4 regions of the Buttiauxella sp. JUb87 genome follow, and region 2 is predicted to be linked to each of the others. Evidence: predicted binding sites of a transcription regulator. Region 2 holds the regulator's gene; each other region holds the start of a gene.
What was found. The regulator Fur, encoded in region 2, represses iron uptake genes when iron is present. The targets are predictions, from matches to a motif close to ATAATAATGAGAACNACTATCAA.
Positions count from the first base shown of each region.

Region 1 (4,286 bases), on a different contig from region 2:
CTGCGCTTTGATTGATTGTTGGAACAATATTAGCAACAAGTTTCTCTTCAAAAATCAAAGGGCTTAAATTAACTATCTCTTTGATATAAACGGACTTACCATAAAAACCTAAATGACACTCTTGGGTTAGAATATAAAGTTTGTCATCGATGGAATAGGGGGTTCCAGCACCACGATGGTGGCGGTTACATAATGTTAATGAGGGTTTTATTTTTTTCCACTCACCGAATAAGTCCCTTGCTGTATGAATGACAATATCGTTATCCAGAGTCGTAGAAATAAGATAGTGGGTTCCCTCATGAGTGAAGAGAACATTATCGGTATATTCGACGTTGGAAAGTAATACTTTTACTTTTTCCCAACGATCAGGGAATTCAATAGATTGAAAAAGAATGACTTCCTTTCTCTCTGATGACTCCGGAATCATATACAGTTTGTCGCCTGAGCTAAACATAAAAGGAAATGACAGGTGACATTTCAAATCGTCAAAACCTTCCAGTTTGATATCTTCTAGCTCTTCCAGTTGGTTATTCAGAATACGACACTTCAGGAATCCCTTAGAGTTCAGGAAACTAAATGCTTCATAGAAAACATACAGCTTATCGTCTTTTTCGATAATAAAAGGGTCGGCCTGGAAAGTGTATTTTTTATTAAGCAGTTGTGCTTTGGAATTGCTGAGAATATCCAGAGTATTATCAGGAAACGAATGTGTATCATTTTTAATAATCATGATGTCCCATGATTCATGGAAAAATAACTTTTTAATTAATTTATTGTTTTTGTTCAACATTTATCATCTTGTCCATGTTAGTAATCACCAGATGCAGGAAGAAAATGACAGGTACTATTTTAAATTATAAGTCATGCTTAAGGTTATAATTACGGTAAGAAATAGTAACCAAAGAGACGCAATACCGCTTTCTGGCTAACTGCCGCCCGCTGAGTTGGGCTTAGCTGTCGCCGATAGCAAACAACGAAATGCTGCTGTTTTGCAGTATAGACGCTCATGCAATATTCGCCTTTCTTAAAAATGCCTATTTGAGGTTACAAGCGATCATGGCAAACTTTGCTGTGGGAAAGATCTTGATGAACAAATAGTTACCAGATAACTGAGGCGCTTAATAAGATGCCTGACGAGAGAAAATCAGCGAGAGAATATTGAGGAGTTCAAGAGATGATTTGGTTAATGAAAACCGGTAAACATAAGGCATGCTTACCGGTTAGCTATTATTAAGCTTGAGTATCTAGTGTAGAAAGTTCTTTATCAACGAAATACAAGCCTTCACCGCTTTTACCGACCAGACTTAATTTATCCAGCACAGATTTAAACAGTTTTTCTTCTTCATGCTGTTCAGAAACATACCACTGCAGGAAATTAAAGGTTGGGTAGTCCTGAGAGGTCATCGCCGCATGCGCCAGTTCATTAATTTTACGGGTAATTAACTGTTCGTGTTCGTAGGTGGCGTTAAACAGGCTATCCAGTGAATCGTAATCCTGGTCTGGTGCAGGAATTGCATTGATGCGTGGCAAGCTTCCGGTATCTGTTAAATAAGCAAACAGGCGTTGCATGTGTTCCATCTCTTCCTGGGCATGGCGACGCAGGAAAGCGGCTGCACCTTCGAAGCTATGGTAGCTGCACCAGGCACTCATTTGTTGATAAAGCAGGGAAGAGTAAAGCTCAAGATTCATTTGTTCGTTAAGTTTTTCGATCATTTCAGCTTTAAGCATGATGCGCTCCAGGAGAATCAGATAATTAACAATGGCGCTACTTTAATTTTATTATTTCTATAATGCAAAGGAATTGTTAATTATATTGTTGTAATGAGAATGGTTGCTAATATTATTCTTTTTTATAAATGATAGCTTAATACTAATAAGAATGATTGTTATTTAATTAATAGGATTGAACAACAATTATTGCCCAACCCATATAGGCGTTAAGCTCAATTATTGTACGGCTATTTCATCTCTCAGGTATTTCTCCATTCCGTTCCCCCTGCATTGGTACTCCAGTGTGACGGTTTGGTTCAGGCACAATGCGCCACTGGTCAGGCTGCAGGTTTTGATCGGATCGCCATAAGGGAATGCCGCACTATACCCCCATTGTTGACACTGGTGGCTGGCAGCCGACTGAGCAACGTAGGTGTCGACTTTCGCTCTTTGTAATGGCGCAATATCAAACCCGAGACGAACAACACCTGCCACTTCGCTCCCTTTGATGGGTTGTGGCGTTTTATTCATGGTGCAACCGCTTAATAACGCAGCCACTAAAACTAAATATATTGTTTTCATCACGCTGAGTCTCAAAAGATATTTCTTCTTATTTTAGCATGCAGCCAAACAGAATATTACCAACAGTATAAAGCTGTGTAATTGCATTTAAGGTCAGTAATAATCCATCTCTTAACCTAAATTTCGGGCGTTTATCAAAGGGTAATTACTGTGGTATTCACCAACGGTTTTCAGAAGATTTCTGACAGCAAGCATGGGTGTGCTGGAGAGAGGTTTTGCGCTGGTGGTAAGCGAAGTGCGTAACCGGGCAAAACTCAGAAGTGTGAGCACCTCTTAATTTTTTAAAACAAAATTTCATTAAATTTGAAAGTATGTTTGCCAGATAGTATCGTTAAGGTATACCCAAGCTATTCACCGCGGGAAATCCCGTGACCCAATCAGGAGACGGAAATGAAAATAGCACTGATGATGGAAAACAGTCAGGCTGGCAAAAATGCAATCATTCTTAATGAGTTGCAAGCGGTTGCTGCTGAGAAAGAGTACCCGGTTTACAACGTCGGTATGAGCGATGAGCAGGATCACCACCTGACCTACATCCACCTCGGTATTATGGCCAGCATTCTGTTGAACTCGAAAGCCGTTGATTTTGTTGTGACCGGCTGCGGTACAGGTCAGGGCGCAATGATGTCTCTGAACATCCATCCAGGTGTGGTTTGCGGATACTGCCTGGATCCAGCCGATGCTTTCCTGTTCGCTCAAATCAACAACGGTAACGCGCTGTCACTGGCATTCGCTAAAGGTTTCGGTTGGGGTGCAGAGCTGAACGTCCGTTACATGTTCGAGAAAGCATTCACTGGCCTTAAAGGCGAAGGCTACCCAATCGAGCGTAAAGAGCCACAGGTTCGTAACGCGGGCATCCTCAACCAGGTTAAAGCGGCTGTAGTGAAAGAAAACTATCTGGACACCTTACGTTCTATCGACCCTGAGCTGGTGAAAACCGCGGTAACCGGCGAGCGTTTCCAGAAGTGCTTCTTCGAAAATTGCCAGGACAAAGAGATTGAAGCGTTCGTTCGCGAAATCCTTGCCTGATAATGATTAATATGAAATACGGCCAGTTTTTGCTGGCCGTATTTTTTTGCTTCAATACCGCCTAATTTCCGGCGCTTTACGCGCGATCTTTCTCAATTCCTATCATTACTTCCTGCTATCGAACTGATGCGACTGCATATCAGCGTGTTGTTGCGTCTGACGCGCGGCTTCAAGGTGTTCTGCATCCCAGTGTTGAAGGTTGATATCAGCTTGCGGCTCTTCGGGCCAGCGCTGTTGCACACCGTTATGCAGACTCGGTTTATGCAACGCAGGGAAGCTTAAAGAGGGGGAATGGACGCTGGGTTCGGCGGCAGTGACCTGAAAACTGACCAGCGATATAAACAGTATTAACCTTAATGTCATGTGTTTCATAACGGCCTCAACGGCACTCAATCTATAGCGTTAAGTATAATTGTGGCCCGAAACACTATGCAGACTTACTGCATTATTGCTTTTTGGAAACGCTGCTCCCGGCATTTTGCGGTAGCCGTAACAAGTCGACCAGCCCAAGCAAGCAAATCAGCGTAATCATCACAAATGAAATTTTAATCGGCATGCCGGGAATTGATGTGACATCAAACCATTGGCTGATTTTCTCGCCAAGGCGAATACCAATTGCGCCAAGCGTGATCCCCAGGCCTACCGACAACTGCGTCGCGGTGCTGAAAAGCGTATTGGCGTAGCTCATTTGCGCAGGTGGCACATCGGAAAAGGCCAGCGTGCTGATGCCGGTAAATTGCATTGAGCGGAACATGCCACCAAAGAACAGGATGGCTATCGTCAACCATGCCGCGGTGTGCGGCGTGAGAAATGCACACGCCAATAAAGAAGCGACGTTCAGCAGACCGTTAATAATCAGCAGTTTTTTGAAGCCTAACGCACGAATCAACGGCGTGGTGGCGGGTTTCATGGCGAGGTTCCCGGCAAATACGGCTAACACCAGTAAGCCCGAATGAAACGCGTCC
Region 1 is NZ_SNVY01000001.1:889,717-894,002, reverse strand. It holds gene EC843_RS04130 (hypothetical protein) at 1-790, opposite strand, end outside; gene EC843_RS24955 (hypothetical protein) at 880-1,008, opposite strand; gene ftnA (non-heme ferritin) at 1,231-1,728, opposite strand; gene yecR (YecR family lipoprotein) at 1,948-2,292, opposite strand; gene EC843_RS04115 (RpiB/LacA/LacB family sugar-phosphate isomerase) at 2,683-3,321, shown strand; gene EC843_RS04110 (hypothetical protein) at 3,427-3,693, opposite strand; gene EC843_RS04105 (MFS transporter) at 3,767-4,286, opposite strand, start outside.
Region 1: the regulator Fur is predicted to act here: its motif matches at 1,868-1,890, upstream of ftnA (non-heme ferritin).

Region 2 (4,286 bases):
AATATGAAACTAACCTTTCTCACGCTACCTGGAACGCCAATCTGGACTTCCAGTCCGGTTATGCTGCTGACATGTTTGGTCTGGATATCGCCGCCTTTACTGCTATCGAAATGGCAGAAAATGGCGACAGCGGCCACCCGAACGAAATCGCATTTTCCTCTTCAAACAAAGCTTACGATGAAGATTATTCCGGCGATAAGAGCGGTATAAGCCTTTATAAAGCCGCAGCTAAATTCAAATACGGCCCGGTTTGGGCCCGTGCGGGTTACATCCAGCCAACAGGGCAATCTTTATTAGCACCACACTGGAGTTTCATGCCTGGTACTTACCAGGGCGCTGAAGCCGGGGCAAACTTTGATTATGCCGATGCCGGTGCTCTGAGCTTCTCCTACATGTGGACCAATGAGTATAAAGCTCCGTGGCACCTGGAGATGGACAAGTTCTATCAGAACGATAAGAACACCAAAGTTGAGTATCTGCACTCGCTGGGCGCGAAGTATGACTTCAAAAATGATCTGATTCTTGAAGCGGCATTCGGTCAGGCAGAAGGGTATATCGACCAATACTTCACTAAAGCAAGCTACAAATTTGATGTAGCTGGCAGCCCATTGTCTACCAGCTACCAGTTCTACGGTTCGCGTGACAAAGTCTCTGATGGCAGCGTTAACGATCTGTATGACGGCACCGCATGGTTGCAGGCTCTGACATTCGGCTACAAAGTGGGCCAGGTTGACCTGCGGCTCGAAGGTACCATGGTCAAGGCTGATGGCCAGCAGGGCTACTTCCTGCAACGTATGACCCCAACTTACGCATCGTCAAACGGTCGTCTGGATATCTGGTGGGATAACCGTTCTGACTTCAACGCCAATGGTGAAAAAGCCATCTTCGCGGGTGCCATGTATGACCTGAGCAATTGGGATCTGGCTGGTTGGGCTGTAGGTGCTTCGTATGTTTACGCATGGGATGCAAAACCAAGCTCTAAACCAACCACTGACGGTTACTACGATGCTGACAATCGCCTGAAAGAATCGGCGTACAGCCTTGACGCGTTGTACACCATTCAGGATGGGCGCGCGAAAGGCACTCTGTTCAAACTGCACTTCACTCAATACGACAACCACTCCGACATCCCAAGCTGGGGCGGTGGTTACGGCAACATCTTCCAGGATGAGCGTGACGTGAAATTCATCGTCATCGCACCGTTCACCATCTTCTGATTCGATTCCGGGCGTGAAAGCGCCCGGTTTTATAAAGGATATCGAGCATGAAAAAAATCATTTTGGTTACGGTCATGGCTTTAGGTTTGAGCGCCTGCGCACAACCCTCTAAAACGGCACCTGAAGATACAAAACTGAAACAAGCCTATAGCGCCTGTATCAATACCGCAGAAGGGAATCCTGATAAAATTCAGGCCTGTCAGAGCGTGTTAAACGTGCTGGGTCAGGAAAAGGAACACCAGGAATTTGCGAAGAAAGAAACGGTGCGCACCCTGGATTATCAAAACTGTATTCAGGCCACTCGTACTGGTAACGACCAGGCGGTAAAAGCCAAGTGCGATAAAATCTGGCAAGAGATTCGTGCGAACAACAAGTAATCTGTGAATTCAGGCAATAAAAAAACCGGTGAGCTTCCTCACCGGTTTTTTTATACCTGACATCTGGTTCAGAATGTCAGATATGCGGATTACTTTTCGCTGATTTCGTGTGCATTCTCGTCGGTACGGCAATCACCTTCAGCGCAGTGACCGTAAAGGTACAGGCTGTGGTTGGTCAGACGGATGCCATGGCGTGATGCGATTTCACGCTGACGAGATTCAATTGAATCATCACTGAACTCAATAACTTTGCCGCAGTCCAGGCAAATCAGGTGGTCGTGGTGATGTTGTTGAGTTAACTCGAATACGGATTTGCCGCCTTCGAAGTTGTGACGAGTGACAATGCCTGCATCATCAAACTGGTTTAGTACACGATAAACTGTGGCGAGACCAATTTCTTCGCCCATATCAATCAGACGTTTGTATAAGTCTTCCGCACTGACATGATGGTTCACCGGACCCTGTAGCACTTCAAGGATTTTTAATCGCGGAAGCGTGACTTTCAGGCCGGCCTTCTTCAATGCGGTATTATTGTCAGTCATGCGGAAATTGTCCTGTTGCTTAACGGATCGCTCGGACTCAGGGTGAGCGTTAAGATGAATGCGTCTCATTATAGAACTGCAGATTCTAAATGGAAACCGCAAGTATTATTCATAATCAAGCTAAAAAATGGCGGCTGAGTCGCGATTTAATTGCCTTGTTAGCTATTTAGCCAGGGGGTCATTGTACAGGGACAAACCGAAAAGTTAAAAATTTGTAGCGATTATTTTAATCGGAATAATCTATCAATGTGACGCAACCCGTTTAAAAGCTGCGTCACATCCAGAATCAGGCGTTGATGATATCTGCCAGGTTCAGCTCGTCAGAAACTTGTTTGACCCATTTCTGAACGCGTTCAGCGGTCAGTTCTGGTTGACGATCTTCATCGATAGCCAGACCGACAAAGTGATCGTCGTCAGCCAGACCTTTAGAGGCTTCAAAATGGTAGCCCGCCGTTGGCCAGTGACCGACGATAGCAGCACCGCGTGGCTCAATGATGTCACGGATAGTGCCCAATGCGTCACAGAAGTATTCTGCATAGTCTTCCTGGTCACCACAGCCGAACAGGGCGACCAGTTTGCCGTTGAAATCAACTTCTTCCAGAGTCGGGAAGAAGTCATCCCAGTCGCATTGCGCTTCACCGTAATACCACGTTGGAATGCCGAGAAGCAGAATATCGAAGCCTTCCAGGTCTTCTTTGCTGCTCTTAGCAATGTCATGCACCTCAGCAACGTCTTTACCGAGCTGTTTTTGAATCATCTTCGCGATATTTTCGGTGTTACCAGTGTCGCTGCCGAAAAAAATGCCTACGATTGCCATGAGTAAAATAACCTCTTGATACTTAATGGTATGGTGGCTGCTAATTGGCCACAGATAGGGCAATCATAGCAGAACACATTGCGGTGCGGAAACTGCTATCAGCCTGTTGTGCACAGACTGCAACATCGTATTCCGGGCATATAGCCTTTCAACTAACTGAGATGCTGCTTCAGTTGCGCGAGTAGAATCTCTTCAATCAACTCACTACGACTGATATTGCGCGCTTCAGCCAGATGATTTAGTGCATCTACTGCATCGTTATTGAGCTTCAGTTCCACTCGCTTCAGGCCGCGTACTTTATCGCGCTTGAGCTGGTTGCGTTTGTTGATACGCAGTTGCTCATCACGCGTCAGCGGATTAGTTTTTGGCCGCCCGGGGCGACGCTCGTCCGCGAACAGATCTAATGTAGTACGGTCCGTTTGTTCTTTTGCCATGATTAGACTACTGACAGGGAATTCAGGTGGCACGGAGCGGGGTGCTCTGGCGCATTTTAGCGCGCAATCATACATCAGCATGGCTTGCGCGCCAACGCGTTAGCTGCATCTAACAGCCAGTCGGTTTGTTTTTAATCAGTTTGCGGCACTTGCGTCGATAAAACGGTGGATTGCGCGCAAAACAGCATCAGGTTTTTCGGCGTGAACCCAGTGTCCGGCACCGGCAACCACATGAGCGCGCGCCTGAGGGAATTGCGCAAGCAGCGTTTCGCGGTGTGATTCGTCAACATAAGGGGATGCACCACCACGGATAAACAGTGCCGGTTCATTCCAGGTTGGGATAGCTTGCCAGCCGACAATATTCTCGTACTGTTCCCACAATACCGGAACATTAAACTTCCACTCGCCGTCAGCAAATGACTTCAGCAAGAATTGAATCACACCTTCTTCGTTCAGATGCTCACGCATCACCATAGCGGCTTGTTGACGTGTTTTCGCTCCACTACTACTGACTGCATTAATAGCCGCGAAAATTTCATCGTGACGGCGTACCTGATAATCCACCGGTGCAATGTCAATCAGCACCAGTTTATCAATGCGCTCAGGTGCAATAGCTGTCAGAGCCATCGCAACTTTACCGCCCATGGAATGGCCGATAATGATTGCTTTTTCAAAGCCATATTCTTCGAGCGTTTCAACCACATCCTGCGCCATCGCGGCATAGTTCATTTCAGAGCTACGGGGCGATAAACCATGGTTGCGCAGATCGATTTGCAGCAACGTATGATTTTGCCCGAGGTCGCGGGCCAACACGCCCAGGTTATCAAGGCTACCAAAAAGGCCGTGGATTAGGACGATGGGGGAATTACTAGTCGATTGTTGCGCAGTTTGCAGGCGAG
Region 2 is NZ_SNVY01000003.1:420,521-424,806, forward strand. It holds gene chiP (chitoporin) at 1-1,217, shown strand, start outside; gene chiQ (ChiQ/YbfN family lipoprotein) at 1,265-1,594, shown strand; gene fur (ferric iron uptake transcriptional regulator) at 1,684-2,136, opposite strand; gene fldA (flavodoxin FldA) at 2,423-2,953, opposite strand; gene ybfE (LexA regulated protein) at 3,106-3,387, opposite strand; gene ybfF (esterase) at 3,523-4,286, opposite strand, start outside.

Region 3 (4,286 bases), on a different contig from region 2:
ATAAATCGCACCAGTAATCACCACCGCCATATCCTTCGGCACATACTTCACGCCCGCTTCGTACTGACGGCCTTTAGACGGTTTGAAGGTGTTGCCGTAGAAATCTGCACCTGAGTTTGGCTCGAAAGATTCGCTGTAGCTGATGTACGGCGACACACCGTTATCGAACAGGTAGTTCAGACCCGCACGGCCAGTGAATTCGCTATCGTCACGCTCGGTGTAGTTATTCGCCTGGTAAGCGAGAGTTGACTGTTTCAGCCAGTCATAACGGCCACCGACGGTCAGAACAAACTTGTTCCACTCAGCTTGATCCTGAATGTAGATGCCGGTCTGTTTCTGTTTGTTTTGCTGATACGGGTCTGCATCGCCAAAATCGTAGTTTTCGTACACTGGGTTATACAAATCCAGTGGCGGAGCGCTGCCGAAGGTTGCGTTCACATCGTTACGCATCTGCTGGAAATCAACACCAGTCAGCAAGGTGTGTGCCACGTCACCGGTCGCAAAATTACTTTGCACTTGAGTATCAACAGCAAAGTTGTGCAGCTTTTCGTTATCCACAACAGTGCCGCGAGTCAGCATATAACCTGAAGAGTCTACGCCAGTGCCGTAAACGCTTTTCTGATTGGTTTTAGACTCAACATAACGCAGGTTCTGACGCACGGTGAAAGTGTCGTTGAACTCATGGTCAAAGGTATAACCGACCATTTTATGGGACAACGAGTAGGTGTTATTTGGAACACCTTCGTTGAAATCAGTCGGCAGATAAGAACCATCTGGCAACGGCTCAACGGTACCTTCTTTCGGCAACCAACCGTAATAACCCGTCTCTGGAGTGTCTTGCAGGTTCGCTAAGAAAGTGAAATTAGTTTTATCGTCAGGACGCCAGGTGAATGACGGAGCAATCGCATAACGTTTCTGTTTGGAGAATTGTTGCTGGTCGTCGTTAGAACGCGCCACACCAGTCAGACGATAAGAATAAACGCCTGCATCATCCAGTGAATCACTGAAGTCGAAACCGGTTTGCCACAGATTGTCAGTGCCCATCTTGAACTGAACTTCTTTCAGCGGTTCAGTGGTTGGACGCTTGCTTACCATAGTGATAATACCGCCTGGACTGCTTTTTCCGTACAGCACGGAAGTTGGGCCACGCATTAATTCCACGCGCTCAAGCATGTACGGGTCGATGATCACTTCGTTATAGAAGTCGCCCTGAAGTTTCAGGCCATCTAAATAGTTGTTCTGGTTAACCGAACCGAAACCACGAATTTTCACCGCGTCATAGGTGTCGGATGCACCACGGGTAGAAACGGTGATACCTGGCGTGTAGCCCAACGCTTCTTTCACGGAAGCTGGCTGGTGAGTATCCATCTCTTCACGAGTCACAATCGAAATAGACTGTGGAGTCTTTTCAATTGGCGTATCAGTTTTGGTCGCGGTTGCCGTGCGTTTAGCGGCAATCGTTGGAGACGGGCCCCACGCGCTTTCGTCAGCAACACTGGCGGAAACGGTGATGGTATCTTCTTTAGCTGTTGTGTTGTCTGCTGCAAAACTTGATGCACTGACACCGCTTACAGCGGCAGCAACAAAGAATGCAAGTTTGCGAATTGAGGTATTGACTGGTTGTCCAGTTCTTAAGCGCGCCATTGTATTATCTCTGATGAAGTAACGAATGATAACGAAAACGAGAATTATTATTATGCCGCAGAATAATAGACGAAACGGAAAGTGCATGGCAAGCGGATCACACCCCCTGGGGGACCAGGGGGATAAAAAATAACCATACAAAGTGCAAGGAGTGAAAAAGGACTCACAAACAGAGAAAACCAGGCAGGAATGACACATCCCGATCACGCTGTCAGCAACGTGACCGAATGGCTAATGCGAGTGGTTCAGGAAATCGCGCTTCTGTCTATCAATGAATAATGCTGTTTATTTTTTGAAGCGAGTGTTTTCCCAGCAGCGGTTTGCTCAAAAATAATAAATTTACCCACGCGAATACTCTCGCGAGAACATTTATCGTAAAAAGGGTCAAACGTACCTTCGACACATTTCCCCATAAGCCCACGATTGGACCATTTATTCATTTTCATTTTCCATTCGAGGGAGTAATGCGCTATTGGGCAAACGATTTTCGCCCATGGATCACATATTAATGTGTTCTCAATTAATTTCCGACTGCCGCGACGAGGTAGTGTGCCGACTAATACCAGACAGTGATCCACGGGATGTTGAAGGAAAATTTGTAATATAAGGATTGGGCACCCGACCTTCCGTTCAAGCTTGCTAATACGATCGGTGAGATAGCAAAAAGCGATTCGGGCATTTTCCCCACAATTGCCTGCGTTCTGCACTCCATTGCGGTAATCATTTTCAACTTTTTGGTACAGTTGCCTGGAAGATAGCTTGAGTTTGCGCTGTGCAGAAACCGCCGCGCTGCGCATCTTGTCCCCGCCAAGGGTATGCAGCCGATATTTTTGCGGATTCGTCAACATCCACTTTTCAATCATATTTTTATCTGGATAAAACTTATTAGATGATTTTAGAGATAACCTGGAACGGGTAAAAAGCATGGCTTCGGTGAGATGTGGTAATACTATTTTTTGAAATGTTTTGCTGTCCATCTGACTTTCCTGTCTTGTACTGTGAAATTTTAAGCATTCAACAAAACATTAGAGCATTCTTCACAAGAGGCAGACAGGAAATAAATAATTAAGAAAAATATATGCCACCCGTTAGATTATTATTCTAAAAGGTGGCACACAAGGACGTTCAGCAATTAATTCCCGCCGAACATATCCTTAATCCAACCGGCAACACCATCACTGGATTCAGGCTGCTGCTGAGGTTGTTGCTGCTGTTGCTGCGGCTGCTGTTGAGGCTGCTGCTGCTGCGACTGATTAAATGGATTATTGGTCTGCTCGGCCTGCTGGCTTTGCTGGCACAATCCATCCGGATTGGTCGTCCAGACAGGAAGGACGCGATCCCCACCGCCACCACACTGGAAGTAACCCGCGCTATCAACACCCATATCAACAATGTCTTCCGGTGGGTTCAGCACCAGCGGAATTGGCGTCTGGTTAGCCAGATAACGTTGATACAGCGACATCGCCCCGCTCGCACCATATAGTTTGGTTGGCTGGTTGTTGTCACGCCCTACCCAGGTAATCGCCACTTCTTTGCCATCAATACCGGCAAACCAGGTATCCACATTATCGTTGGTGGTACCCGTTTTCCCTGCCAGATGCAGGTTCGGATACTTGCCACCCAACGCACGCCCGGTACCACGAGCCATAACCTGCTGCATGGTAAACAGCGTCATGTAGGCTGCCTGCGGAGGAACTGCCTGTTCCGCCTGCGGGAAGCTTTGATATAGCACGGTGCCGTCTTCAGCAATCACCGAACGCAATGCAGAAAGCGTTGCACGGTTACCGCCGCTGGCGATGGTCTGGAATGCCTGCGCCACTTCGATTGGCGTCAGGTTCAGCGCGCCCAGCAACATAGCCGGAACCGGATGCAATTGGTTCTGCGGCACGCCGAGTTTGACCCAGGTGTCGGTTACGGCTGGCAAGCCCAACGCCATCCCCAGATTTACGGTTGGCACGTTCATCGAACGCGTCAGCGCATCCACTAACATGACCTTACCGCTCTCACTGTAGCGACGGTCATCGTTTTGCGGCGACCACACTTGTCCGTTTGGCTGTTTCAGCGCGATTGGCGCATCGGTAATCCAGGTATTCAGGCGGTACGAATCCGGCTGGCTTAACGCCGTCAGATAAGTCGCTGGTTTTGCCAGAGAACCGATGGAACGACGAGCCTGCATCGCACGGTTAAAGCCGGCAAATTGCGTTTCTGCCCCGCCGACCATGGCACGAACTTCGCCGGTCGAACGGTCAACAATCACCATAGCCGCTTCGAGATCTTTGAGCTTACGAGAGGCACGCAGTACCGGAACCCCTTCGCTTACCGCTTTCTCTGCCGCATCCTGGGAAACGGAATCAAACGTGGTGAAGATCTTCACGCCAGACAGGTCTTTAACTTTGTCACCAAGCTTAGTCTGAAGCTCGTTACGCACCATCTGCATAAAAGCAGGCTGTGGCGAAATCACGCCACCGCGCGGTTGCACGCCCAGAGGACGGGCGCTCAGCATGTCGTAAAGTTCCTGGTCGATCACCTTCTGCTCTTGCAGCAAGCGCAATACCAGGTTGCGACGTTCCAGCGCCAGTTTCGGGTTACGCCACGGGTTGTAAATCGACGCCCCTTTCACCATCCCCACCAGCAACGCTTGC
Region 3 is NZ_SNVY01000013.1:55,720-60,005, forward strand. It holds gene fhuA (ferrichrome porin FhuA) at 1-1,644, opposite strand, end outside; gene EC843_RS23100 (hypothetical protein) at 1,890-2,621, opposite strand; gene mrcB (bifunctional glycosyl transferase/transpeptidase) at 2,777-4,286, opposite strand, start outside.
Region 3: the regulator Fur is predicted to act here: its motif matches at 1,670-1,692, upstream of fhuA (ferrichrome porin FhuA).

Region 4 (4,286 bases), on a different contig from region 2:
GTATGTCCCGCCTAAAGGCCAAACGTTACGCGAGCACATCGACGGTTTATGGCCGGTGCTGACGCGCACCACTGACAGCACCGATAAATGGGATTCGCTGCTACCGTTGCCGAAACCGTATGTGGTACCAGGCGGGCGCTTCCGCGAAGTCTATTATTGGGACAGTTACTTCACCATGCTGGGGCTGGCGGAAAGCGGCCACTGGGACAAAGTTCAGGACATGGTCGATAACTTCGCCCATGAAATCGACACCTTTGGGCATATTCCTAACGGCAACCGCAGCTACTATCTGAGCCGCTCTCAACCGCCGTTCTTTGCCTTTATGGTCGAACTGCTCGCCAGCCACAAAGGTGACGAAACCTACACCACCTATCTACCGCAGTTGAAAGCTGAGTATGCCTGGTGGATGCAGGGCAGCGATACGCTGGCAGCAGGCGCTGAAAACTTGCGGGTGGTGAAACTGAAAGATGGCTCGGTGCTAAACCGTTACTGGGACGATCGCGATACACCGCGCGCCGAATCGTATCTGGATGACGTGACCACCGCGAAGAACAACCCCAACCGCCCGGCGACGGAAATCTATCGCGATTTACGCGCAGCTGCGGCTTCGGGTTGGGATTTTAGCTCGCGCTGGATGGATAACCCGCAGCAACTGGGCTCGATTCGTACCACCTCTATCGTTCCGGTTGATTTGAACGCTCTGCTATTCCAGATGGAAAAGACCCTCGCGAAAGCAAGCCATGTGGCGAAGGACAGCGCAGCTGCCACGCAATATCAGCAACTGGCCGATGCCCGTCAAAAAGCCATCGAAAAGTATCTGTGGAACGATAAGCAAGGCTTCTATGCGGATTACGATCTCAAGAACCACGCGGCTCGTTCGCAACTGACCGCTGCCGCGCTATTCCCGCTGTATGTTCATGCCGCTTCGAAAGATCGCGCTGAAAAAATGGCGGCCATCACCCGTTCGCAATTGCTGAAAACTGGCGGGCTGGCGACCACCAACCTGAAAACGGGCCAGCAATGGGACGCACCAAACGGCTGGGCGCCATTGCAGTGGGTGGCCACGGAAGGCCTGCAAAATTACGGCCATAACGATCTGGCAATGGAAGTCACCTGGCGCTTTATGACCAACGTGCAGCAAACCTATAACCGCGAGCAAAAACTGGTGGAGAAATATGACGTATCCACCACGGGTACCGGCGGTGGCGGAGGTGAATATCCGCTGCAAGATGGATTTGGCTGGACTAACGGCGTCACCTTGAAAATGCTCGATTTGCTGTGTGGCAAAGAGAAACCGTGTGATTCCACACCGGACAAATTGCCTTCTGCAACACCGGGGCCGGTGAAAGAGACGATTCAGCCTGCTAGTTCTGCGAAGTAGTTTTCCCCTCACCCTAACCCTCTCCCGAAGGAGAGGGGATTGTCTGGTTTCTCTCTCAGCCTCATCCTCTCCCGAAGGAGAGGGGATTGTTTTGTTTTCGCCTTGTCCTTCCCCTTCTCCTGGGGGAGAAGGACGGGATGAGGGCGCCCACTCCCCCGCCAAAATTGGCACTTGAAACAAAAAACAATAACGATAATAATTCGCATTCAATTTATTAGCACAAATAGCTAAATCAATACCTCCTGGGAATATAACTAAATGAAACTGGCATTTACAGTAAAGCGCTCTGCTTTACTCTGCGCGCTGGCACTCGCGGCACCCACTTACGCATTGGCAGAAGACACCGTCGTCGTTACCGCCTCCCCCGCACAAACCTCCACCAGCCCAACCGAAGGTTACAGCGCAACGGTCAGCCGTGGAGCAACCAAAACCGATGAGCCGCTGATTACTACCGGTCAATCGATTTCGGTGATTACCCGCCAACAAATCGAAGACCAGGGCGCGCTCTCGGTTAATAGCGCGCTAAATTACACTCCAGGCGTATTTACCGGCTTTGCCGGTGGTGCAACGCGTTATGACACCGTGGCTTTGCGCGGTTTCCACGGCGGCGACGTCAATAATACCTTCCTCGATGGCCTGCGCCTGATGAGCGACGGCGGCAGCTACAACGTGATTCAGGTTGACCCGTGGTTCCTCGAGCGAATCGATGTGATTAAAGGGCCATCGTCGGCACTTTATGGCCAAACCATACCAGGTGGACTGGTAATGGAAACCTCAAAGCGCCCGCAATTTGTCGAGGAAGGCCACGTTCGTGCGATGTACGGTAATCACAACACCAACGGCAGCGCATTTGATTACACCAATGCGATTAACGAAGAATGGGCGTATCGGATTATTGGTTTAACCAAAAACAGCGACACTCAGTACGAGAACACGCGGGACGAACGTTATGCGATTTCCCCGTCCCTGCTGTGGCAACCCGGCGAAAATACCTCGCTGTTGCTGCGCGCCTATCTGGAAAAAGATCCATCAGGCGGATTCCACGGCTCGGTTCCGGCTGATGGCAGTATTTATTCATCCACCGGGCGCAAACTCAGCACCGGTTTCTCTGACGTCGAACCGGGCAATGACGCTTTCAAACGCCACGAGCAAATTTACAGCTACGAGTTTGCACACAGCTTTAACGATGTGTGGGCGTTCCGCTCCAACGCCAGTTATACCCACTCGAACGTCAGCCTGAAACAGGCTTACCAGATTGGTTGGGCAGACGTGGCGCATGACGAACTGATGCGTTATTACAGCGGCGAAACTTCATCACTTGACGCTTACGCCATGGATAACCAACTGGAAGCCGATTTTGCAACTGGCGAGCTGGATCACAAAGTGGTGCTCGGCGGCGAATTCCATAAGTTCACCAACAATTTGTCCGATGACTCCGCTTACACCACCAACCTCAACCCGTGGACGGGTGAGTCTGGCGGCCCTGGCGGTTTCTATTATTACGACCCACGCGATCCCACGTATTCCACCATCAATCAGGGCCTGCTGACCAAAGCCGGTAAACGCCAGTATGAACAAACGGGTGTCTATCTGCAGGATGATATGCAGTGGAATCAATGGCACATGACGCTTTCTGGCCGTTACGATCACATCGTGACCAAGAGCCATATTGTGGCAGATGCCATTGATAGCGTCGTCACCGATAACCGTACTGACGATCACTTCAGTGGCCGCGCATCGTTGCTGTACGCATTCACCAATGGGATATCCCCATACATCAGCTACAGCCAGGCCATCACGCCGCAGGTTCTGCCGGATGCCGAAGGCAAGCTGCTGAAACCGACCACCGCTGAACAGTATGAAGCCGGGATGAAATACCAGCCGCTGGGTACGGCGGATCTCTACACCCTCGCCCTGTATGACCTGACGCAGAAAGATGTCGGGAACCGCGTGGTTCAGGGCAGTTACTATGAGCCAGCGGGTAAAGTTCATTCGCAAGGTGTTGAGCTGGAAGCACATTCTCAGTGGCATCCACGTTTCTCGACCGTTGCCGGATACACTTACAACAAAGTGCGCTTTAAAGATGCCATCGACGGTAACGATGGCAACACGCCATACGTCACACCAGATCAGATGGCCAGCCTGTGGGGAATGTTCAAAGCCGACTTCGGTATTAGCCTGGGTTCAGGTATTCGCTATATCGGCAAGCAATGGGCGGACAATGAAAACACCCTGCGCGTGCCTTCTGTAACGCTGCTTGATGCAATGGTGCGTGCTGAGATGGGGGCGTGGACGCCGTCACTGAAAGGTGCCTTCGTGCAAGTTAACGCCAATAACCTGACGGGCCGTGATTACGTTGCGGGTTGTTACGGCACCGGTTACTGCTACTGGGGCGCGGAGCGTTCTGTGATTGCTACTGTGGGATATGATTTTTAATCAGTGAAGTGGGTGTCGGATGGCGCAAGCGCCATCCGATATTTATTTGACCTTTTACTGAATGACACTCCCGGCAATATTCACTTCAGCCTTTGCACCCTGCTGTTTTTCCAGCGCGAGCTGCGCCAGTGGCGTATCGGCTTCATAACGCCCTTTCGCATCGAGGGTTTTCTCGTATTTGTTGTATTTCCACCAGGCATAGCCGAGGAAAATAACCAGACCGCCAACGTTATAAAACACAATGGTCATAATGCTCGCCCCCGTCGGGAAGGTAGAAGCAATAAACCCGACGGTGAAAATAACAATTAAGACGCTAACAATAGCGATGCCCTGCATTCGTGAACCCATGCGGAAATCACGGTTCACTTCATCGTATTTCAGGCGCAAGTTCAGGTAAGCCAGCATGATAAACAGCGGTGGCAACATTGACGCCGCCGCCGTCATGTTAATCAGGGTGTTCATCAACTCC
Region 4 is NZ_SNVY01000001.1:651,829-656,114, forward strand. It holds gene EC843_RS02955 (alpha,alpha-trehalase) at 1-1,381, shown strand, start outside; gene EC843_RS02960 (TonB-dependent siderophore receptor) at 1,640-3,817, shown strand; gene EC843_RS02965 (amino acid permease) at 3,872-4,286, opposite strand, start outside.
Region 4: the regulator Fur is predicted to act here: its motif matches at 1,565-1,587, upstream of EC843_RS02960 (TonB-dependent siderophore receptor).